3 regions of the Pseudomonas sp. SL4(2022) genome follow, and region 3 is predicted to be linked to each of the others. Evidence: riboswitches for the same ligand, from Rfam matches in the RefSeq annotation. Region 3 holds a riboswitch; each other region holds the start of a gene.
The links. Region 3 has a riboswitch for cobalamin ahead of cobG (precorrin-3B synthase). Riboswitches for the same ligand answer to the same signal wherever they lie in the genome.

Region 1 (8,093 bases), 830 kb from region 3:
GCTCGATATTGGCACCACACAGCTCGCGGGCACGGGCCACAGCGGACGGGTCGACCACCATTTTCACCGGTTCGAAGCGCGCAATGGCGTTGGCCACGCGGGCAAAATCAACCTGCACCTCGGCCAGCGTCACGCCCCAGCCCGACTCCCAGAGCGCTTTATTGTGCGGGAAGGCCATCCAAGTGGCGGCATGCGGAACCCATTCGGCGGGCATAAACCAGGAGTTTGCTGCGACTGCGTTATGCTGCATACAAGTGCCTTCAGTTAAGTCATTGTTATCACTTAAAACCGCGAATGCGGAGATGACTTCCATGCTAGGCCTGTAAAAATGCGGCAACAAACGATAGATTTTGCACACTTCTGATTAGCAGGACTTATCAATCATGCTCAAGCACTGGCCACCATTGAATGCCCTGCGCGGCTTCGAAGCCGCCGCACGTCTGGGCAGCTTCCACAAGGCTGCCGAGGAGCTGCACCTGACCCAGTCCGCTATCAGCCAGCAGATCCGCAGCTTGGAAAGCTTTCTCGAACAGCCGCTGTTCTTCCGCAGTGGCCGCAGCGTCAGCCTGACGGATGCCGGGCACGACTTGCTCAGCACCACGCAATCGCTGCTGCAGCAACTGGCCGTGGGCATCCGTCGCCTGGAGCAATACCGCAAGCCCAATCAACTGGTGGTCAACACCACACCTGCATTCGCTCGCCATTGGCTGGTGCCGCGCCTGGGCGAATTCCATCGCCTGCACCCGGAAATCGACCTGTGGCTGTTCACCAGCGATGACGTACCGGACATGGCCGCACAAACCATCGACATCGCGGTGCGCGACGACCTCAGCGCTCAAGCCGAATGCAGCTTTCGCGTACTGCTGGAAGATCGGCTCTACCCGGCCTGCCACCCGGCTTTATGGGCAACGGCGCACAGCGAACGCACCACCTTGCATGGCGAACGGGAAATGGACTGGAGCCATTGGGCGGTTCAAGGTGGCATGGACGTGGGCCAGCAGAGTCACGGGCTGAACTTCTCCGACCCCGGCCTGCTGCTGGATGCCGCCAGCCAGGGCCTGGGCATCGCCCTGGTCAGCCAGTTGCTGGCTGACCAGGTACGGCGTAACGGCCTGCTGCAACCGTTGGTGGAACAGACGGTGCGCGGCCCCAACTGGGCCTGGCTGGTGCACCGCGACAGCGAAAGCGACCCACTGACTCGCAGTTTCTGCATCTGGCTGCAGCAGGCTCTGAGCCACAGCGCAGATTAGCGGAACGGCGGCTCATCAAAGCTGCGCAGCTTGCGTGAGTGCAGCGAGTTGAGCTGGCTGCGCATCAGTTCCAGCGCGGTGATGCCGATGTGCAGGTGCTGGGTCACCGCGCGCTCGTAGAAGGCACCGGCCGCACCGGGCAGCTTGATCTCGCTGTGCAGCGGTTTGTCCGACACGCACAGCAGCGTGCCGTAGGGCACCCGCAGGCGATAACCTTGCGCGGCGATGGTGCCGCTTTCCATGTCCACCGCCACGGCACGGGAGAGGTTGATCAACGGCCGCTCCTGGGCCCAGCGCAGCTCCCAGTTGCGGTCGTCATAGGTCAGCACGGTGCCGGTACGCAGGCGCTTCTTCAGCTCATCGCCCTCTTCACCGGTCACCAGCTTGGCCGCTTCCTGCAACGCCTGCTGCACCTCGGCCAGCGCGGGTAGCGGGATATGCGGCGGCAATACGCGATCAAGGATGCCGTCGCGGCGCATGTAGGCGTGAGCCAGCACGTAGTCACCGATGGTCTGCGACTGACGCAGGCCACCACAGTGGCCAATCATCAGCCAGCAATGCGGGCGCAGCACGGCCAAATGGTCGGTGATGTTCTTCGCGTTGGACGGGCCGACGCCAATGTTGACCAGGGTGATACCGTGGCCATCGTCTGTTTGCAGGTGATAGGCCGGCATCTGATAACGGTGCCAGATGACGTTCTCGATGATGGCCTGCATCTCGCCTTCGGCCATGCCGCGCTCGATCACCACATTGCCCGGCAGCACCATGCGCGTGAAGCGCGATTCGCCCACCAGCATATCCAGACCATGGCGAATGAACTGGTCAACGTAACGGTGGTAGTTGGTCAGCAAAATCCACGGCTGCACATGCCGCCAGTCGCTGCCGGTGTAATGCACCAGACGGCGCAGGGAGAAATCCACCCGCGCCGCATCGAACAGCGCCAGCGGCAGCGGGTCGGTGTTTTCCCAGTCATACAGGCCGTCGGCGGTGCCATCGGTGGCGGCGGACAGGTCGGTGCTGGGGAATACGCGCGCCAGCTCGGCGGCGGTGACCCCGGAGCCGGCCAGCTCATCGCCCTGCTCGACCACGTACGGATACGGAATGTTCTGCTGGCTGATGCCGACTTCCACGCGCACGGTGAAGTCGCTCATCAAGGGGCGCAGCTGCTCCAGCAGGTATTTGCGGAACGCCGCGGGATGGGTCACGGTGACGCTGTAGGTGCCCGGCACTTGCACCTTGGCATAGGCGCGCACGGTCGTCGGCACTTCGCCCTGACACAGGTAGGTCAGACGTAATTCGGGGTAGCGGAACTGACACTGCTGCGCAGAGTCGGGTTTGCTGCGCTCTTTCAGGTAACGCTTGAGCGCCTGACTGAGCGCGCGGGTGGCCTGCTGGTGCAGCGCGGCGAGGCGGTCCACCGCCTCTTCGGCGGTGGTGGCGACAACGAAGTCATCGGAACAAAGGCTCACAAGGCATCTTCCTGGCTGATCGGACAGGCTCTATCTTGCCCTGATCCGCCGCGCTTGGGATAGCGCAAGATCACCCGTGGACACCCACCCGGCGGCAGCCGCCGGGTCTGGCGTCAGCCTCAGGCAGCCTGATGCAGACGCACGTTGAACAGCGGCCCACGGCTATAAGCGGACAGCGCCTTGGCGGCAGCCAGCACACCCAGATCGACCAGTGGCTCGATCAGAATGACGCTCATATAGGCCAGGCCGAAACTGCCCACGGCGGCCAGGTTCTCGCCGGAGAAACCATTCCCGTAGAACGCCCAGAAGCCGACCCAGGCGACAATGCCACCCTGATAGGCCGTCGACAGCGCCAGTGCCTGCTTGTAGGAAAGGTCCACATAGGCGGTACCCGGCGCGATGATGCGCTTGGCCAGCAGGCTGATCGCCCACAGCGGCACCAGCAGCGTCGTAACGTTCATGCCGTACTGCGGCAAGTCAAATTGAGCGAACAGCAGCCCTTGCAGCAACAGGCCGAACGCCAGCCCCATCGCCGCGGCACCTGCGCCGAACAGCAGCAGCAGGGTCGAACCGAGGATCAGATGCACCTCGGAAACCCCGACCGCGTGGTGCGGAAATACTTCGAAGAAACAGAACACCAGGGCAGTGGTCAGCACGCTGCGTAATGCCAGGGCGGCAGCGCCGCCATTGTTGCGCACGCTGTCGAGCGCAAGCTTGGCACAGAGGCCAAAGGCACCTGCAGCGGTGGCATAACTAAGAAAGATTTTGGCGCCAGTAACGACTTCTGGTTCGATGTGCATTGAGATTCCTGTACCGCGCCCACCGCGCGATGATCCGGATTGAGGGAATGGGCATAAACGCCCGGCTTCGATGGCAGGTCTCCTGGCTCACGGCTTGATACTCCACCCGCCTTCCCAACCTTGCGGTCAGTGGCATCCGGGCGTCGCTCGCCGTTTACAGTTGCGGGGGCAGCCAGGGCATTGGCGACGTGCGCTTCACCCTGTTCCCTTTTCATCCAGTCGCATCACACGAGCTGGAACCATCGGCGGCCACCTTACCCGGCGGCCGTGAGAAATGACAGAGCCCGGCGCAGAGGCCGGGCTCAAGGTGAAACGTTCAAGAAGTCAGTCCGCGCATACCGGCAAAGCAAACGCCTCAGAGCCGGCTTACGATCTAGTGGGCCAGAGTCCTGCAAGGCGTTACGTTAGCAACAGCCAACAGCGGCTCAAAACAGACAAGAAACGCAGCGCAGCAAAGTAACAGCCAACGGCTGGCCCTTAGGGTGAGCGCAGCGAATCAAGCGGACGGAGCTCGCACACGGGTGTACTTTTGTACACGAGCATTACGCGTTTCACTCGCCCTTCGGCGCGCGTTAGCCGCACGCGGCCGCCGAGTCTGTTTTTAACGCTGAGGACCTGCACGCAGCAGATCGCAAGTCGGTGCTCAGATCAGGTGCGGTGTACTGCGCGCCACCAGCGCCTCGACATTCACCCCACGCGGCAGAGTGCCGTAGACCCGCCCACCCTGACCGCCCAGGCGGCTGGCGATAAAGGCATCGCTCACCACGGCATTGCCGGCTTCCAGCAGCAGTTTGGCTTGCAGGGCCAGGGCCACGTCTTCGGTCAGTTGCCGGGCGCGGTATTGGATGTCGGCAGTGTCGCGGAAGTCCACCTGGAGTTTTTCGATATGGGCGTTGAGGCGGGCATCACCATGGCCATTGCCCAACTCGGCAAACAGCGCGTCGAGTACGCCCGGTTCCTTAGACAGCGCGCGCAGCACGTCCAGGCACTGCACGTTACCCGAACCTTCCCAGGTGGAGTTGACCGGTGCTTCGCGGTACAGGCGCGGCAGGATGGTGTCCTCGACATACCCGGCGCCGCCCATGCATTCGGCAGCCTCGTTGATCATGGCGGGCGCACGCTTGCAGATCCAGTACTTGCCCACGGCGGTGACCAGGCGGGCGAACTTGTCTTCCTGCTCGTCATGCGGGTTATCCAGCGCCTTGCCCATGCGCAGGGTCAGCGCCAGCGCGGCTTCGCTTTCCAGGGCCAGGTCGGCGAGGACGTTTTGCATCAGCGGCTGCTCGCTCAGCACGCGGCCACCGACTTGGCGGTGCGCACAATGGTGCGCGGCCTGGGTCAGGGCCTGACGCATCAGGGCGCTGGAGCCGATCATGCAGTCGAAACGGGTCAGCGCGACCATTTCGATAATGGTCGGCACACCCCGGCCTTCTTCGCCGACCATCCAGGCCAGGGCACCGCGGAATTCCACCTCACTGGAGGCGTTGGACCAGTTACCCAGCTTATTTTTCAAGCGCTGGATATAGAACTCGTTGCGCGAGCCATCCGGGCGATGGCGCGGCAGCAGAAAGCAGGTCAGACCCTTGGCGGTATACGCCAAAGTCAGGAAGGCATCGCACATCGGCGCCGAGCAGAACCACTTGTGGCCGACCAGTTCATAAGCTTGACCGGGACCACCCAAACCCACCGGGTAGGCACGGGTGGTGTTGGCGCGCACATCGGTGCCGCCCTGCTTCTCGGTCATGGCCATGCCGATGGTCGCACCGGTTTTCTGCTCGATCGGCAGGTTGCGCGGGTCGTATTGCGTGGCGAGGATTTTCGGCAACCACTTCTCGGCCACATCGGCCTGCAGCTTGAGCGCCGGCACGCTGGCGAAGGTCATGGTCAGCGGACAGCCGCTGCCAGCTTCGGCCTGGCTGTGCAGATAGCTCATGGCAGCGCGCGCCACCTGGGCACCAGCGCGCGGATCGGTCCAGGGCATGGACGGCAGGCCGTGTTCAATGGCGGCGCTCATCAGCTGGTGATAGGCCGGGTGAAACTCCACCAGGTCCGCACGGTGACCATAGCGGTCGTGACTCTTGAACACCGGCTTGTTCTCGTTGGCGAGAAAACCAGCGGCCATCAGCTCACCACCGGCCAGCGCGCCATACACATCCAGGCGCTGCTCGGCCCAACCGCCGCCGAAGCGCTTGCTCCACTCCTGCAGCGGCAGGTCAACGCGGTACAGGTTGGCACCATCCAACGGTGGCACCTGGTTGAACACTTCATGGGTTTCGGCGTGTTGACTGGCGTTCATGGCTGAGGCTCCTCTTCGGGCAATGGGGCGCCCACGGCGCGTAGACAAAAGGTGATCAGGGCCTGGCTGACTTCGGCCAGACTGGGGGCGGGATAACCGGCTTCGCGGGCCGCACGGGCGGGCGGCGATAACGGACCGACCAGGGCTTCGGCAATGGCGCCGACCAGGCAGGCAGCGGCCAGGTTGATTGGCTGCACACGGAACACGCCTTGACCGACGCCCTCCTGCAGCAATTCGACGAACAGATCGGCATAGGCTTCGCGGTAGAACAAGCGTTGTTCATCCACCTGCGGATCCACCGGCTCGGCAATCAAAGCGAAGGCCAACTGGCGACTGCCCCAAGCCCGCGCAGCAAACCGCTCCAGCCCATCGGCCAGGCGCTGCACCGGGCTGCCCGGCCCGCGCACGGTGGCCGCCAGGGCATCGACCTCACGTTGACTGGCCACGGCAAAAACTTCCGCCGCCAGCTCGCCCTTGTTCTGCACATGGCGGTACAGGCTACCGGTGGCAATGCCGACATCGTCAGCCAACGCCTGCATGGTCAGTGCGGCAAAGCCGCCGTCGGCGACCCGCGCCAGGGCGGCGTTGATGATGCGCTCGCGCAGCGCCTGATCGCGGTCGACACGCAGTGCAGTGGTACGGTAAGCCATGATCTGAATCCTGATTCACTATTGCGCAAGTGAATCAGGATTCAGAGTTTGGCTAAAGGGCGATTCCGGGCACAACAGCGGGCATATTGGCCAGCTGCTGGCGCATTCAACTCAATAATAAATTTACGACCTCGCGAGCTAGAGCCCTACAAGGCGCTACGTTAGTAACAGCCAATGGCTGGCCCATAGGGTAAGCGCAGCGAATCAAGCGGACTGGGCTCGCATCCGAGCCTGCTTTTAACGCAGTAGGGCCGACGCGCAGCAGAGCGCAAGATCAGGCCTCGCGGCAGAGCACCCAGTCATGCAGCAGGCTGCGCAACTGCTCGAACTTCACCGGCTTGGCCAGGTAATCGCTCATGCCAGCAGCCAGGCAGCGTTCGCGGTCGCCGCTGTGGCTGTGGGCGGTAATCGCCAACACCGGCAGCAACTGGCAGCCGGGCAGGTTGCGCAGCGCCCGACAGGTGGCAAAACCGTCCATCACCGGCATCTGGCAATCCAGCAGCACCGCGTCAATGGTTTCGTTACGCAGCACCTCAAGGGCCTCAGCACCATTATCGGCAGTGCGCACCTGATAACCGAGCTTGAGCAGCATGCCGCGAGTTACCAGTTGGTTGATCGCGTTGTCTTCGACGATCAGTACCGTACATTGCTCCGGCTGCCGCAGCGCCAGGCCCTTACTCCGTGGTGGCCGCGGTGCCGGAGCAGCCACCTGGACCGGCAAAGCCAGCGGCAGATCCAGGCGGAAGCAGCTGCCCTGCCCCGGATGCGACTCATGAGTGAGATCGCCACCAAGCAGATCAACCAGCTGCCGGCAGATCGCCAGGCCGATACCCAGACCGCCATATTCGCGGGTCATCGAGCCATCGAGCTGCTGGAAACGTTGATAGAGCTTACCCTCGGCCGGCACGCTGAAGCCGACACCGGTGTCGATCACCTCGATACGCAATGGCAGGCTCTCGTTGGCCACCCCGCGCCGCGAGACGCGCACCCGCACCTCACCGTGCGGCGTGAACTTGATGGCGTTATCCAGCAGACAATTAAGTGCCTGCAGCACTTTGCTGGCGTCGCCTTCAAGGGTGTCGGGCAAGCTGTCATCCAGCTCCAGGACAAAGCGCAGGCCCTTCTCTTCAGCGCGCGGCGCGTACTGCGCACGCAGGCTGTCAAACAGGCCGCGCAGGCTGAACGGCTCACGGCGTGGGTACAAACGCCCGGCCTGCAATTCGGTGAGGGCGAGGATGTCATTGACCATACGCATCATGTCGCGGGCCGAGCTCGCAGCGGTGCGTTGGTAATGCGCCAGCTCACCGTCGATCTCCAGCATCTGCATCAACTCCAGCGAACCAATCACCCCGTTCATCGGCGTGCGCAACTCGTGGGTGACGGTGGCGAGGAACTCATCCTTGAGGCGGTTGCTGTTGGCCAGTTCCTGGTTGAAGGCTTCAAGCTTGAGCCCGGCCTCCTGGAGGATGCGCGTGCGCTCCTCCTTCATCGCATTGATGCGGTCGGCCAGGGCCAGTGAGAGCAGACCGACCTCAAGCGCCGAGCCAATCTGGCTGGCGTACATGGTGAGAAACATGTTCGGCAGGTAGCCCAGTACCATCAGGGTGTTGATCACCCCTCCGGCCAGA
Region 2 (8,093 bases), 780 kb from region 3:
CAGCGGCATGGCGCTGACCCGCAAGGGCGCACAGGCGGGTGATCTGCTGTGTGTCGGCGGGGCGCTGGGCGACGCCGCCGGTGCCTTGCCGCTGGTCCTGGGCCAGCAGCGTGCCGATTCGCCGCAGGCGGCAGCACTGCTGGCACGCTACTGGTCGCCATTGCCACAACTGGCGTTGGGGCTGGCTCTGCGTGGCAAAGCCAGCGCGGCGCTGGACATCTCCGATGGCCTGCTGGCGGACTGTGGGCATATCGCTGCAGCCTCGGGTGTGGAGTTGGTTATTGAGCAGGCCCGAGTGCCCTTATCCGATGCCTTGCGGGCGCAGGTTGGCGATGCTGCTGCACTGCAATGTGCGCTGAGCGGTGGCGATGACTATCGGCTGGCCTTTACGCTGCCGTCTCACTGTCTGGCTGATGTGCAGGATGCTGGTTTTCCGGTGCAGGTGATCGGCTGTGTGGTTGCAGGCCAGGGTGTGACCCTGCTGGATCCGCTCGGTCAGCGCGTAGAACCGCCTCGGCGGGGTTATCAACATTTTGGAACGACCTGTGACTGATCATCCCAAGCAAGTCCCTGCCGAGTTTGTACCGCCTTCGGTGTGGCGCAACCCCTGGCATTTCCTGGCGTTCGGTTTTGGTTCCGGTACATTGCCGAAAGCGCCGGGTACCTGGGGGTCACTGGTTGCCCTGCCATTTATTCCGTTGCTGCAGATGCTGCCGGACTGGGGGTACTGGTTGATGCTGGGCGCCACCATGTTGTTTGGCTTCTGGCTGTGCGGCAAGGTGGCCGATGACCTGCGAGTACACGACCACGAAGGCATCGTCTGGGACGAAATGGTCGGTATGTGGATTACTCTCTGGCTGGTTCCACACGGCTGGGGTTGGCTGCTGCTAGGCTTTTTACTGTTTCGCGTGTTCGACATCCTCAAACCCTGGCCGATTCGCTGGGTGGATCGGCATGTACACGGCGGTGTCGGCATCATGCTCGATGACGTGCTGGCGGGGGTATTTGCCTGGATGGCGCTGCAGTTGATCGTTTGGGGCTGGACGAATGGACTGGCGTCTGCGCTGGGCGCGTAAGGAGAGGTAGGCGATGAAACGCTGCTGGGGGCTATGGTTAGTGCTGAGCGTTGTCAGTTCGCTGGCACACGCCGCTACGCCGACGAGCGTGCAGATTGCTGCCGAAGCCTGGCCGGAACACACGCAAGCCGATGGTCGCGGGCTGGCCTGGGAAATTTTCCGTCAGGTGTTCGAGCCGGCAGGTGTGCAACTGAATATCCAGAGCGTCCCTTACACCCGTTCGATTGGACTGGTTCAGCGAGGCGAGGCCGATGCCTGGGCCGGGTCCTACCACAACGAGGTTCAGCAAGGCGTGTTCTATCCGCGCTGGCACTATGACGCTGATCAAATATCGGCGCTTGGGCTGCGTACGCAGGCCCGGCCGACCCTCGATACGCTGGATCAGTACCGGTTGATCTGGGTGCGTGGTTATGAATATCAGCGCTACCTGCCGAAGGTTGGCGAGTACCGCGAAGTCATACGGCGCGGCGGGATTCTCGGCATGTTGGATCAGCATCATGCTGATTTCTATATTGATGCTGTAACCGAGGTCGATGACGTACTGAGCACTGCGCGTGAGCCGGCCCGCTATTACGTCACGCATCTGACCAAGCTGCCGGTTTATCTGGGGTTCGCTGATAACGCTCGCGGCCGTGCGCTGGCTGAGCTGTTTGATAAGCGGATGACTGTGTTAATCAATAACGGCAGTTTGCGGCCGATTTTCCAGCGTTGGCAACAACCCTATCCGTTCAACTAACTGTGCGAGATGCGTCATGCATGCGTTGAAAATCCTGGCTCTGAGTGCCTCGCTGTTGACCGTCAACGTGGCTGTTGCGGTCACTCAGGTGCGCGTTGTTGGCTTGTTTCCGGGGGCTGCCGTATTAAACGTCGATGGTCAGCGCAAGCTGGTCAAGGTGGGTCAGGTTGGGCCCGGTGGTGTGCTGGTGGTCAGCGCTGACAGCCGCGGCGCCGTGTTGCGGGTTGATGGGGTCGAGCGCGCTTACAGTCTCAGTCGTGAATACAGCGAAGGCTTTGCCGAACCGACCAAAAAGCAGCTCAGCGTCGCCAAAGGTGTCGGTGGTCATTACTGGGTTGCCGGCTCGGTCAACAGTCACCCGATCCAGTTTATGGTCGACACCGGAGCCACCTCCGTGGCATTGAACGATGAGCATGCGCGTCGTCTCGGTATCGACTACCGCGCAGTGGGCATACCGCTGCAGGTAAGTACTGCCAGCGGTACTGCGCGTGGCTGGCGCGTGAGCCTGGATCGGGTCAAGGTTGGCGAGCTGGAGGTGTTGGGGGTTGAGGCCGTGGTGCTGGAGGGTGGCTCACCAAGTGAAGCGTTGCTGGGGATGAGCTTTCTCGGTCGGGTAGGCTGGAAGGTTGAGCAGGATGTGCTGGTGCTGGAGTCCAAGTACTAGCCAGTCGCGGTCGCGTGTTCGATTCTTATCATCAGAAATTCAGGCTGAGCGGCTGCCAGGGCCTGCTGTTACAATGCCGGCCACATTCTTTCTGCCATTTATCTTTAGGAGCATCCGGTGTCCGTCGTGTTTGTCGCCGCCTCCCAGCTGCCTACCCCCTTTGGCGTATTTACCATGCATGGCTTTCTTGAAGAGGCCACGGGCAAGGAGCATGTAGCCCTGACCTTTGGTGATGTGGCTGATGGTGCGCCTGTATTGGGGCGTTTGCATTCCGAATGCCTGACCGGTGATGCGCTGTTCAGTCTGCGTTGTGATTGTGGATTTCAGCTCGAGGCCGCGTTGCGTGCCATCGCCAGTGAAGGGCGGGGCGTTCTGCTCTATCTGCGCCAGGAAGGCCGGGGTATTGGCTTGCTGAACAAAATTCGTGCCTATGAGCTGCAGGACGGCGGTGCCGATACCGTCGAGGCGAATGAACGTCTGGGCTTTGGTGCCGATCAGCGTGATTACGCCATCTGCTTGCCGATGCTTGATCATCTGGGCATCAGCCAGCTCAAGCTGATGACCAATAACCCGCGCAAGGTCAAGGCGCTGGGCGATATGGGCATCAACGTGGCGACCCGCGTGCCACTGCAGATTGATCACAACCCGCACAACAGAAAATACCTGGCGACCAAAGCCGGCAAACTCGGGCACATGCTTGGCAGTTTGCATCAGGGTGAGGTTGAGGAAAGCCTGTGACGCGCGGCGAAGTGCGTCGGCGACTGGCGCTGGAGTGGTGGCGGCAACTGGCGGTGACCCTGGCCCCGCTGTTTGTCTTCAATCTGCTGTTTGGGGCCGGTCAACAGACAGGCTTGTTGACTATGCCGCTGTTTATCGCCGGTCTGGCCTCGATGTTTGTCAGCTTGCCGTTGTTCAGCGCCTATAAGCGTGCGCTGATCGCCACGGAAAAAAGCCTCGACGGTCCGGCTGAGCACGATGCCTGGCTGGAGCTGACGCGGGTGCGGCGTCTGGCCCTGCTGGGTGCGGCCTTACCGGCCTGGATCGCGGCGCTGGCGGTCTTTGCCGGGCTTGAGGCAATCCCGCTGATTCTGCTGGCGCTGTCCAGCATCGTGCTGCTGTACCTCTATCGCATTCCTCGCCAACTCGGCTGATGCGCGGCCTGCTGCTCTGTGTATTGCTGTCACTCACCTGGCCGGTGGCAGCCGCCCAACGGGTGGTTACCCTGGCGCCATCGCTGACCGAAATTGTTCTTGAGCTGGGGGCCGCAGATCGCTTGGTCGGCGTGCTCGATGGTGGGGCGCGGCCGGCAGCTATAAGCCATCTGCCCTCTGTCGGCCGCTTAGGTCAGCTGGAGTTGGAAAGTCTGTTGCAGGTGCAACCTGATCTGGTGCTGTTATGGCCCGACAGTATCAGTGCGACACAGCGTCAGCAGTTGCAGCGCATCGGTGTGCCCGTGTTGGTGGTCGAACCGCGCAAACTGGCTGAGCTGGCTGACCAGTTTGTTGACATTGCCGCGCGGGTCGACCGTGTCGAGCGGGGCCGGCATCTGCAGCAGCAATTCAACCAGGGCTTGCAGCGTTTGAGCCAGCGTTACCGGCGTGAGCGGCCGGTACGCCTGTTCTATCAGGTTTGGGATGTCCCGCTGTATACCATCGGCGGCCAGCAGATCATCAGCGACGCACTGGCGGTGTGTGGTGCCACCAATGTTTTTGCGGACCTGAGTCTGCCTGCTCCGCAGGTGAGTGTGGAGGCCGTGCTTGAACGCAACCCGGAGGTGATTCTGGCCAGTGTGCAGGCGCAACTGGATGCCTGGCGAGTATGGCCGGGACTGGCAGCGGTGGAGCGTCAACAACTGTGGCGTGTGCCGGACGATGGTCTGGAGCGGCCGAGCTTTCAGATGCTGGCCGCGATCGAAGCGCTGTGCGAGCGCCTGGCGAGCGCCCGCTAAACCATGGCCCTGAGCCTGCCCGCTCAGGGCCTGTCACTCAGAAGCGGTAGCCCAGGCTGAGCTTGACCTGCTCTTCGGCCGCCGGGTAGCTGCTGGCGCTGCTGGCAAAGACATCGTAGCGTTTGCCGGTGAGGTTATTCAGGCGCAATGTGCTGCTGAACTGTCTGTAGTTGTAGCTCAGCGCTGCATTGATCAGGGTATAGCCGCCGGCCTGCTGCTGATTGTTGGCATCGTCCCCTGAGTAATAGCGGCGCCCGGTGTACACGGCTTCCAGATACGTGTGCAGCCCTTGAATGATCCGGTAGTTGAGGTGCGCACTGGCCGTGTTGCGGGCCACCCATGGCACGCTGTTGCCCTGGAAGGAGCCTGCACGAAATTCCGCATCGGTAAAGCTGTATTGGCCGCCGATGCTCAGGCGCTCGCTCAATTGGCGCTCTGCCTCCAGTAGCAGTCCGTCACGGCGGGTTTTATCCAGATTGATATTGGCGCCGCGACCATTCCAGCTGTTGGGGTTGGCAATCAGTGCGTCGTAGAGCAGTTCGTCCTGCAAATCCAGTCGATACAGCGTTGCTTGATAGCGCTGCACGCCGTCTTGCCACTCGACGCCGCTTTCCCAGGACACACCGGTTTGCGGTTTGAGGAACTCGACCCCCGGCAGGACAAAGGCATTGTCGTCCACGTTGGCCCAGCGCAGCACGTCCTCACGCTTGAGAAACAGGCGCGTCTCTTGGTTGGCTTGCCAGTTCAGGCCGATGCTGGTGCTGTCTTCGCGATCCTTGTGCTGTTTGCGGCTCGCCTTGTTATGGTCGTCCGCTTCGCTGCTGCGGTAGCCGGCAGTAACCGTTACGCCGCGCCCAAGCCCCTGGCTTAACTGGCTATACCAGTCGCGCTGGGTCTGCTGGAAGTCGGTGCCCCAGGATGATTGGGCGTCACTGCTTATGTGGTCGTGGCCAAGTAGCCATTCTCCAGCGCCAAGGCTGTTGCCGTAGCGTGCACTCAACCTGGGGCTGATGCTTTCCGTGCGGGTGTCCTGGGTAAAGCGGCTGGGAGCGGCAAAGCTGCCAACGCTGTCCTGATCGCTGTGGCTGTAGTCGAGGTTGCTCGTCCAGGTGTCATCCAGTTGCTGTTCCAGGGCAAAACGATGAACCTGCGTCTTGCTGTCGTTCCAGGCCGTCGAGTCGCTTTGCTTGCGGTCTGCATGGCGCTGCGCCCTGCTCATGGCATTGGGGTACAGCAGTTCATCGTCGACCGTCTGGTACTCATACAGTGCATGGCCACTGTCATGGTCATGGCGCAGACGGGCGAAGGCGTTGCTGTAGCTGGCGTTGTTATGGTCGCGGTAGTTGTCGGCCGTACGCGACTCGCCGCTCAGGTAAGTCGAAAATCCACCGCCGAGTTGCTGGTAGATATGCCCGCGCAAGGCCTCCAGATCATGGCTGCCGCGACTGGCTTCGAGATAGCCCTCGTTGCGGCTTGGGGTGCGGGTAACGATGTTGATGACGCCGCCCACCGCCTGGTCGCCATACAGTACGGTGCCGGCGCCGCGGATGATCTCGATGCGTTCGATATTACCCAGTGGCACGCTGTTGAGGTCAGCGCCTGCCTGGCTGGGTTGGTTAAGGCGGCGACCATCCACCAGAATCAGGGTGTTGTTTACCGCATTTTCGCCAAAGCCACGCAGGCTGAAGGTGGCTCGGCTGCCATCGCCAATGGTGTCGCGGACTTGTATCCCCGCCTCAGCACGCAGCACATCGAGTAACGAGTGAGCGGCAGATTGCTCAATCTGTTGGCGGTCAATCACCCTGACGCTGGCCGGTGCCTGGGTTTGCAGGGGCGTGGCGCGGGTAATCACCAGCGGTTGGGCCTGATAGGGCGGGTTGGCTTCGTTGGCCAGGGTCAGGCCTGGGGCCAGTGTGACAGCCAGAGCAAGGCGAGATAATTTCACAGGAAATCCTCAAAAGATCGAACGACTTTTGAGGAGGGCAGGGGCAAGAACGGGCGCGCAAACGCTGCCTGAGCTTGACGGTGATGCCCTCCGCAACACCAGTCACATCCAGCAAGGCCGGTCTCCGGGCTCTCGACGTGCGCCGCCTCGCCTTCCCGGGATAACCCAGTGGCGTTGAGGTGACGTGCAGAACGACTCTGCGGTCGATTACCGTTGCGGGGGCAGCGCCGGGATGGTTCGTCAGAACGCACCGGCTTCCCGTTTAACGCCGCTTCACTGTAGAAGGGCGCACCTTGGCGGAAGTAAAACGCCGCGCACCTTAATGCGCGGTTGGATGAATTACAAGCAAGCCTGGCTCAGCCCTGGATGAGCGGTATTCATGCGCAAGGGCTGGCGAGGCGCGCGCGGATGGCGGCCTCGATGCCGGCGGCATCCAGCCCGCATTCGGCGAGCATCTGCGCTGGCTTGGCGTGTTCGACGTAGTAGTCCGGCAGCCCCAGGTGCAGCACCGGTTTGAGGATGCCAGCGTGGGCGAGGAACTCGCTGACGGCACTGCCAGCGCCGCCCATTACGCTGTTCTCTTCGAGGGTCACCAGCAGTTCGTGGCTGGCGGCCAGCTGGCGCACGAGCGCTTCATCCAGCGGTTTAACGAAGCGCATGTCGACCACTGTTGCATCCAGCACTTCGCCGACCTTGAGGGCTTCGGCCAGTTGTACGCCAAAGACCAACAGGGCGGTTTGCTTGCCGTGGCGGCGAACGATGCCCTTGCCGATTTCCAGCGGTTCCAGGCCCGGCTCGATGGCGGCATTCGGACCGCTGCCACGCGGATAGCGCACGGCGGCGGGGCCATTGAACAGGTGACCGGTGGTGAGCATGCGGCGCAGTTCGTTTTCATCGCTCGGTGTCATCACCAGCATGCCGGGGATGCAGCGTAGGTAGGAAATATCAAAGCTGCCGGCGTGGGTCGGGCCGTCTTCGCCGACCAGACCGGCGCGGTCGATGGCGAACAGCACGTCGAGGTGCTGCACGGCCACATCGTGAATCAGCTGGTCATAGGCGCGCTGCAGGAAGGTCGAGTAAATCGCCACCACCGGCTTGGCACCGTCGCAGGCCATGCCGGCGGCGAGGGTCACGGCATGCTGTTCGGCGATGGCGACGTCGAAATAGCGCTCGGGATAACGCTCACTGAACGCCACCAGATCCGAGCCTTCCTTCATCGCTGGCGTAATGCCAAGCAGGCGCGGGTCTGCAGCCGCCATGTCACACAGCCATTGGCCGAACACGCTGGAGTATTTCGGGCCGCTGGCTTGCTTGGGGGCGGCCGGCGCGTTGATCGGCTCCAGCTTGGTGATCGCGTGGTAGCCAATCGGGTCGGCCTCAGCCGGGGCGAAGCCCTTGCCCTTTTTGGTCACCACATGGAGGAACTGCGGGCCGTCGAGGTCGCGCATATTGCGCAGGGTGGCGAGCAGCGTGGGCAGGTCGTGGCCATCGATGGGGCCGACATAGTTCCAGCCCAGCTCTTCGAACAGGGTGCCGGGCACCAGCATACCTTTGGCGTGTTCTTCGACCTTGCGTGCGATTTCCCAGGCACCCGGCAGGTGCGAGAGGATTTTCTTGCTGCCCTCACGCATGTTCGAGTACGTGCGGCTGGAGATGATCTTGGCCAGGTAGTTGGACAGGCCGCCGACGTTCTTGGAAATCGACATGTCGTTGTCGTTGAGGAT
Region 3 (8,093 bases):
TGCTGCTTTGCGGCTCCAGGTCGATCACCAGCAACGGCCGCTCAGCCTCGGCCACGCGCTGCCAAAGCGACGCATAGCCCGCGCTGGTATCGACGATATCGGCCAGCGCCGCTTCCCCGCGTAGCTCAACCAGACGGCGGCGCAGCAGCTCGGCAAACGAGCCCTCGGCCAGGTCGGGGCCGACAAACAGAATGCGGGCGTAAGGGGAAACGGGCGTGGTCATGGCGGCCTCCAAAGCGGGGCGGCAGTCTAACAGGCGCTGTTTTCCGTTGGGCAACCCAGCCGCCCCGTAGGGTGGTTAGGCGCATAGAACAGGTCGTGAGCCAGCTGCATTGCCCGATGCGCCGAAACCCACCGTGGCAGACTCAGCCGCTATTCGATGGGTGACGCGCTGCGCAGGACTCAGTCGCTGTCCGCCTGACCGTCGATTGGCAGCGCTAACCCATCCTACGACAGCGCCTCGGCCAGCGCTTCAAGGCTGACAAACTCGCGATCCACCGCTGGCAACTCGGGCCGACGCAGCAGCAATACCGGCAAACCCAACTCCCGCGCCACCTGCAGTTTCGGCTCGGTGGACTGGCTGCCGCTGTTCTTGCTGATCAGCACATCGGTGCCTAAACGAGCAAATAACGCACGCTCCTCATCCAGCGCAAACGGCCCGCGCGCGCCGATAATCTCCGCACGCGGCACGCCTTGCTGGGCCGTCAGGCAGCGCACGGTCCAGTGCTGATGCGGGGGAATCTCATGCAGGTGTTCCAGCGGCTCGCGACCGAGGGTAAACAGCGGGTGCTGAAAGCTTTGCAGCGCCGCAACCAGCCCGGCCCAGTCGTCCACTTCGCGCCAATCATCACCCTCGCCGGCCTGCCAGCCGGGGCGGCGCAGCGCCCAGCAGGCAATCCCGCTCAGCTCGGCGGCGCGGGCGGCATTGCCGCTGATCTGCGCGGCATAGGGGTGGGTCAGGTCGAGCAGCAGTTCGATGCCCCGCAGGCGGATAAACGCCGCCAATCCTTCCGCCCCGCCAAAGCCGCCAACACGCACCTGACAGGGCAAATCATCCGGCACCCGGCCCAGCCCGGCCAGGCTGTAGATGCTTTCAGGGTCAAGGCGGCGCGCCAGACGCAAGGCCTCGGTGGTGCCGCCAAGCAGGAGGATGCGCGGGCTCACGGCTTGCGCACCACCAGCAGGGTGATCGGCAAGGCGCTGCGCCAGGTGTCGAAGCCGCCCAGCGGCTGCGCCTGGGCCACGCTGATGCGCGTCAGCTCGCCGCCCACCTGCTCGCGCCAGGCCACCAGCGCCGCTTCGCTTTGCAGGGTCACGGCATTGGCCAGCAAACACCCACCCGGCTTGAGGCTGGCCCAGCACTGCTCGAGCACGCCAGGGATGGTCACCCCGCCACCAATAAAGATCGCATCCGGCGCGGCCAATCCGGCCAAGGCTTCGGGCGCGCGGCCGGCCACCAATTGCAAGCTGGGCACGCCGAGGGCATCGCGGTTGTGCTGGATATGCGCCTGACGACTGGCGTCAGCCTCGATGGCCAGCGCCCGGCAGCTGGGGTGCGCGCGCATCCACTCAATGCCGATGGAGCCGCAGCCGGCGCCGACATCCCAGAGCAGCTCACCAGGTTGCGGCGCCAGGCGCGCCAGGGTGATAGCGCGCACATCGCGTTTGGTCAGCTGGCCGTCGTGCTGATAAGCATCGTCCGGCAAACCTGGCGTGAGCGGCAGCAAACGCGCACAGGCGCCCGCCACACAGTCGATTGCCAGCAGATTGAGGTCAGCGACGTGCGGCGCGGTCCAATCACTGGCCAGGCCGTCGATGCGACGCTCCTGATCGCCGCCCAGATGCTCCAGCACGGTCAGCCGGCTGGGGCCAAAACCGCGTTCACGCAGCAACTCGGCCACCGCCGCCGGGCTCTCGCCGTCATTGCTCAACAGCAGCAGCCGCGCGCCGGGGAAAATCTGCGCCTGCAGCGCCGCCAACGGCCGCGCCACCAGCGACAGCACCGTCACGTCCTGCAGTGGCCAACCCAGGCGAGCAGCAGCCAGTGAGACGGATGAGGGCGCAGAGAACACCCGCAATTCATCCGCCGGCAGCTGCCGCGCCAGGCTCGCACCCACGCCATAGAACAGTGGGTCACCGCTGGCCAGCACGCACACCGGCATCCCGCGCCGCGCCATTACCGGCTCCAGGCTAAAGGGGCTGGGCCAGCGCTCGTGCTGCCCTGGCAGATCGCTGGGCAGCAGCGCCAGCTGGCGTGGGCTGCCGACAATCCACTGCGCCTCGCCCAGCGCCTGGCGCGCTGCCTCACCCAGCCCGGCGTAACCGTCTTCACCAATGCCCACCAGGGTTAACCAGGCCGTCATACCCACTCCTCTGCCCCCGCCCGACAAGCTAGGGTGTCAGCGCATCAAACAAAGCGGGCATAATACAGCCTTCGTCGGTGCCCACCGCCATGGTGCGAGGGGCCTAAGAGGGAATCCGGAACGATCCGCTGATCGTGACCGAGCTGCCCCCGCAACTGTAAACAGCGAGTCTGCCGCCACTGTGCCACTGGGAAACTGGGAAGGCCGCGCCAGATGATGACCTGTCAGCCAGGAGACCTGCCGACGACGCGAGTCGCGAGTGCCAACATCGGGCGGGGTGTACCGATGCCATGAAATCCCCTGTGGGCGGATTTCGCTGGTTCGGTCGCCGCGTCGTAGAACCTGTTTTCGATCTAGCGAGCTAGAGACCTACAAGGCAAAAACAGGCGAGGAAGCGGAATGTACGAGCTGTACATGAGCATTCCGAGCCTGGTTTTAACGCAGTAGGGCCGACGCGCAGCAGATCGTAGACAGGTTCGTTGTTGCTGGTGAACTTGTTGCGCGACCTTGCCACCACTGTCGAGATACCGGCCCCACGCCCCGATAAACCGGGATCGGCGTGCCCCGGCCTGCTGCGTATCGTTCCGGCGCTGGACGGCGGCATCTGCCGGGTCAAGCTGGCCGGCGGCGTACTCAGCAGCCAACAGGCACGCGCCATCGCCGAAGCCGCCGAGCGCTGCGCCAGCGGTGTGCTGGAGCTGACCAACCGCAGCAATCTGCAGATTCGTGGCGTATTGCCCGGCCAGCAAGCCGAGCTGATCGAGCGCCTGCTGGCTGCCGGCCTCGGCCCGAGCAATCCGGCCGCCGACGATGTGCGCAATCTGCTGCTCAGCCCTGCCGCCGGCATCGATCCGCAGGCCTTGCTCGACACCCGCCCGCTGGCCGCCGCGCTGCTTGAGCTGCTGCAAACCACCCCGGCGCTGCATGGGCTGTCGGCCAAGTTCGCTATTCAGCTGGACGGCGGCGAAGCCCTGGCCATGCTCAAACACCCCCACGATATCTGGCTAAGCGCCCTGCCCGGTAAGTCAGCTCGCTTGGCCTTTGGCCTGGCGGGTTGCCCAGGTGATCAGCCGCTGGGCGTGGTCAACGTTGAGCAAGCCGTGCCGTTGGTGGAACAGCTGCTCAGGCTGTTCCTCGATCTGGCTGGCAGCGAACACAGCCGGATGCGCCAGCTGCTCAGCGTGATTCCCGCCCACCAACTGCTGCAACAGCTGCAAACGCGCCTGCCCTTTACCGTTCAGGCGCCACCGACCGATTGGCAACACAAACCAGTCAGCCCACGCGCGCCGATGGGCATTTATCCACAGCAGCAAAACGCCCTTTGCATGGTTGCCGCCGCTTCACGTCTGGGCCGAATCGACGCCACACAACTCAAAGCCCTGGCCGATCTGGCCGAGCAATATGGCGATGCCAGCCTGCGCCTGACGCCCTGGCAGGGTCTGTTGCTGCCGAATATCCCCGAGCACTCGGCAGACAACCTGCTGCACACACTGGCCGAACTCGGCCTGCTGATCGATGCGCAGGAACCACTTAGCAATCTGATCGCCTGCACCGGCTCAGCCGCCTGCGCCAAGGGCCTGAGCGACAGCAAGGCCGATGCCCTGCGCCTGGCCGAACACCTGCGCGCCAGCACAGCGCGGCCGCAGGTGCATCTCAGTGCCTGCCCACGCTCCTGCGCCGCCGCGCACACCGCGCCCTTTACCTTGCTGGCCAGCAGCGCCGGGCATTACCAGCTTTATCAACGCACGCCTGAAGCGGCCGGTTTCGGTCAGCTGCTGGCCAGCGCCATGACTATTGACGAGGCCGGCGACTGGTTCGCCGCCCACTGCGCAACAGGAAACAGTGATGCTTGAGTACATCCGCGACGGCCAGGAAATCTACCGCCAGTCCTTCGCCACCATCCGCGCCGAGGCTGATCTCAGCGCTATTCCGGCCGATCTGGAAAAGCTCGCGGTGCGGGTTATCCACGCCTGCGGCATGGTCGATGTGGTGCAAGACCTGCGCTTCTCCCCCGGCGCTAGCGCTGCCGGCCGCGCCGCGCTGGCCAATGGGGCGGCGATTCTCTGCGATGCGCGGATGGTCGCCGAAGGCATCACCCGCTCACGCCTGTCTGCCGCCAATCCGGTGATCTGCACGCTGCATGAGGCCGATGTTCCGTCCCTCGCCCGCGAGCTGGGCAACACCCGCTCGGCAGCGGCACTTGAGCACTGGCGCGAGCACCTGGAAGGCAGCGTGGTGGTGATCGGCAATGCGCCCACCGCGCTGTTCTACCTGCTGGAAATGCTCGACGCCGGCGCACCGAAACCGGCGCTGATCATCGGCATGCCGGTGGGCTTTATCGGCGCGGCGGAATCCAAAGACGCCCTGGCTGCCGACAGCCGTGGCGTGCCCTATGTGACCGTGCGCGGCCGGCGCGGCGGTAGCGCCATGGCGGTGGCGGCGGTCAACGCCCTGGCCACGGAGGTGGAGTGATGACGGTACAAAAAGGCCGCCTGCTGGGGCTCGGCGTCGGCCCCGGCGACCCCGAGCTGATCACCCTCAAGGCCCTGCGCCTGCTGCAATCGGCGGCGGTGGTTGGCTACTTCGTGGCCAAGGCTAAAGCCAACAAAGGCCAGGGCGGCAATGCCTTCGGCATCATCGAGCAGCACCTGACAGACGCCCAGCAGCGCCTGCCGCTGGTCTACCCGGTGACTACGGAAAAACTCGCCGCGCCGCTCAGCTATGAAGATGTGATCAGCGACTTCTACGACACCTGCGCGGTGCAGATCGCCGCCCGACTCGACGCCGGCCAGGATGTGGCGGTGATCTGCGAAGGCGACCCGTTTTTCTACGGCTCCTACATGTACCTGCACGACCGTTTGGCCGGCCAGTACGACGTCGAAGTGGTGCCCGGCGTGTGCTCCATGCTCGGCTGCGCCTCGGTGCTCGGCACCCCGCTGGTGTACCGCAACCAATCGTTAAACGTGCTCTCCGGCGTGCTCCCCGAAGACGAACTCAAGCAGCGCCTGCACAGCGCCGAAGCCGCCGTGATCATGAAGCTCGGGCGCAATTTCGAGAAAGTCCGCCGTGTGCTGCAGGAGCTGGGCATCGACCAGCGCGCCCACTACGTCGAACGCGCGACCATGGGCAACCAGCGCATCGTGCCGCTGGACGAAGTGGAGCCGATGTCCTCGCCCTACTTCTCAATGATCGTCATCCCCGGCGAGAAATGGCGCGGTTAGCAAACTGCAAACAACCCGTGGGAGGGGCTTTAGCCGCGACATGCTGTGGCCATCGCGGCTAAAGCGGATCGCCCCCCGGCCACGCCCACAAAAGCGCCATCGCACAGCCCACTCACCGTAGCCTGGAACACCTTATGACCGCCGCTCCCGCCATCATCATCCTCGGCCCCTCTGCTCTGCCCTGCGCGCGGCGCATCCAGGCGCGGTATCCGCAGGCTGAGATCCACGGCCAGGGCAGCCGAGTGACAGACGTTGAGCGCACCTATGAGGATTTCGGCGATAACCTGCGTGCGCTCTACCGCACCGGCACGCCGCTGATCGTGCTGTGCGCCGCCGGCATCGTGATTCGCAGTTTGGCCGCTGTGCTCGGCGAGAAAGACCGCGAGCCGCCGGTGCTGGCCGTGGCCGAAGATGGCAGCGCCGTGGTGCCGCTGCTTGGCGGCTTGGGCGGGGTCAACCGCATGGCGCGTGAGTTGGCCGCGCACCTGCAGGTCAGCGCGGCGATCACCACCAGCGGCGAACTGCGTTTTGGCACCTGCCTGCTCGAGCCGCCCGCTGGCTATGTGTTGGCCGATCTTGAGCAAGGCAAAGGCTTTGTCAGCGACCTGCTCGGCGGCCAGGCCGTGCGTATCGAAGGTGACGCGCCCTGGCTGATCCAGGCCAAGCTGCCGGTGACTGACGACGCCGCACGGGTGATCCATATCAGCCCGCACAGTCGAGCGGCGAATGCCGATGAACTGCTGATCCACCCGCAGCAGGTCGCCGTATGGATCGACCGCGCCAGCGCCGACTTACTCAGCGAACTGCAACAGGCGCTACAAGCCAGCAACCTGGCCGCGCAAAGCCTGGCCTGTCTGCTGGCCGCACCAGAGTTGATGGCCAACGCCGGCCTGCACGCCGCCGCCGCACAGCTCAACTTGCCGCTGCGTTTTATCGACGACGCGCAGCAACTGCCGCCGCTGCACAGTCAGCACGCCAACCTGCGCCTGCTGCTGGCCGCAGCACCCATCGATGCCAGCCAACTCGGCCGCCCCCGTGGCCGCCTGACGGTGATCGGCCTCGGCCCCGGCGCCGCCGAATTTATGGTGCCCGCTGCGCGCCAGGCGCTGGATGAGGCGCAGGACCTGCTCGGCTACGAAACCTATATCAAGATGGCCGGCCCGCTGCGCCCGGAGCAGGTGCGCCATTGCACCGATAACCGCGAAGAAATGCAGCGCGCCCGCCATGCCTTTGCACTGGCCGCCAGCGGCCGGCGCGTGGTGATGGTGTCGTCCGGCGACCCCGGCGTCTTCGCCATGGCCGCCGCCGTGCTGGAAGCCCTGCATGAATCGACCGACGCCGAATGGCAGCGGGTCGACCTACAGGTGTTCCCCGGCGTTTCCGCTGCGCTGGCCACCGCCGCCAAAGCCGGCGCGCCGCTGGGCCACGACTTCTGCCTGATCTCCCTGTCGGACAACCTCAAGCCCTGGGCGATTATCGAAAAACGCCTGGCCCACGCCGCCGCCGCCGACCTGGTGATGGCCTTCTACAACCCCATCTCCAAAGCCCGCCCCTGGCAGCTCGGCAGCGCGCTGGATATCGTCCGCCAGCAGCGCACCCCGGAAACCTTGGTGGTACTGGGCCGCGACATCGGCCGCCCCGGCGAAACCCTGCGCACCCTCACCCTGGGCGAACTGACGCCAGAGATGGTTGATATGCGCACCCTGGTGATTATCGGTTCCAGCCAAACCTGCCGCTTCCCCCGTGCCGAGGGTGGGGAGTGGGTGTATACGCCGCGCAGCTACCCACAGACGTAACAAACGTAGGACGGGTTGAGCGTGCGATACCCATCAGGGTTTTTACGGTTCATAAATGATGGGCTTGCAGCAGCATGGGTATCGCTGCGCTCAACCCATCCTACGAGACTCAAGCGCTGGGCGGAAAACGCCCAGCAGCCGCCTGACAGCGGTAAATAAATCTGTGCCACTTTATTCCTTGTCCCACTTTGTTCGTCTCTGTACCACCCAACCCCCGCCTAGCTGTCCCTGTGCTCCTGTACCCTTTGCTGCGAGCATACTGGCACTGATCTAGTCCTATGAGTCGGACCATGAAGTACCTTCCTGACGAGTTTCCCGAATTCTGCCTGCCCCGCTGCACGCTGCGGCGGATTCAGCGCCGTGACGTCAATGCGATTTTCACTGGGCTATCCCACCCGCAGGTGATTGCCCACTACGGAGTGTCTTACGACAGCCTCGAAGCGACAGACGAGCAGATGCGTTGGTACGACGCGTTGCTGGAAGAGCGCCGGGGCATCTGGTGGGGCATCGCCTTGCCGGGGAGAGATGAGCTAGTGGGCGCCTGTGGCTTCAATGAAGGTTCCTACACCGACCGCTGCCTGGACATCGGCTACTGGCTGATGCCGGAGTACTGGGGGCGGGGGCTGATGCAAGACTGCCTGCCCACCATCCTGCGCTTTGCCTTGGGCACCCTCGACGTGCACCGCATCCACGCCGATGTCGAGCCAGAAAAC

Region 1: it holds a riboswitch for cobalamin, as region 3 does, so the genes downstream of both, OU997_RS12195 (energy-coupling factor ABC transporter permease) here and cobG (precorrin-3B synthase) in region 3, are expected to answer to the same signal.
Region 2: it holds a riboswitch for cobalamin, as region 3 does, so the genes downstream of both, OU997_RS04515 (TonB-dependent receptor) here and cobG (precorrin-3B synthase) in region 3, are expected to answer to the same signal.

The regions. Positions count from the first base shown of each region.
Region 1 is NZ_CP113060.1:2,583,729-2,591,821, reverse strand. It holds gene OU997_RS12210 (agmatine deiminase family protein) at 1-250, opposite strand, end outside; gene OU997_RS12205 (LysR substrate-binding domain-containing protein) at 384-1,250, shown strand; gene amn (AMP nucleosidase) at 1,247-2,719, opposite strand; gene OU997_RS12195 (energy-coupling factor ABC transporter permease) at 2,839-3,519, opposite strand; cobalamin riboswitch at 3,574-3,778, opposite strand; gene OU997_RS12190 (acyl-CoA dehydrogenase family protein) at 4,163-5,815, opposite strand; gene OU997_RS12185 (TetR/AcrR family transcriptional regulator) at 5,812-6,465, opposite strand; gene OU997_RS12180 (hybrid sensor histidine kinase/response regulator) at 6,740-8,093, opposite strand, start outside.
Region 2 is NZ_CP113060.1:973,951-982,043, reverse strand. It holds gene thiL (thiamine-phosphate kinase) at 1-553, shown strand, start outside; gene OU997_RS04545 (phosphatidylglycerophosphatase A) at 546-1,076, shown strand; gene OU997_RS04540 (substrate-binding periplasmic protein) at 1,090-1,812, shown strand; gene OU997_RS04535 (retropepsin-like aspartic protease family protein) at 1,829-2,476, shown strand; gene ribA (GTP cyclohydrolase II) at 2,594-3,214, shown strand; gene OU997_RS04525 (MFS transporter) at 3,211-3,627, shown strand; gene OU997_RS04520 (cobalamin-binding protein) at 3,627-4,424, shown strand; gene OU997_RS04515 (TonB-dependent receptor) at 4,462-6,369, opposite strand; cobalamin riboswitch at 6,467-6,680, opposite strand; gene dxs (1-deoxy-D-xylulose-5-phosphate synthase) at 6,747-8,093, opposite strand, start outside.
Region 3 is NZ_CP113060.1:1,753,825-1,761,917, reverse strand. It holds gene OU997_RS08485 ((2Fe-2S) ferredoxin domain-containing protein) at 1-223, opposite strand, end outside; gene OU997_RS08480 (cobalt-precorrin-6A reductase) at 448-1,164, opposite strand; gene cbiE (precorrin-6y C5,15-methyltransferase (decarboxylating) subunit CbiE) at 1,161-2,363, opposite strand; cobalamin riboswitch at 2,422-2,623, shown strand; gene cobG (precorrin-3B synthase) at 2,861-4,216, shown strand; gene OU997_RS08465 (precorrin-8X methylmutase) at 4,209-4,835, shown strand; gene OU997_RS08460 (precorrin-2 C(20)-methyltransferase) at 4,832-5,584, shown strand; gene cobJ (precorrin-3B C(17)-methyltransferase) at 5,719-7,380, shown strand; gene OU997_RS08450 (GNAT family N-acetyltransferase) at 7,671-8,093, shown strand, end outside.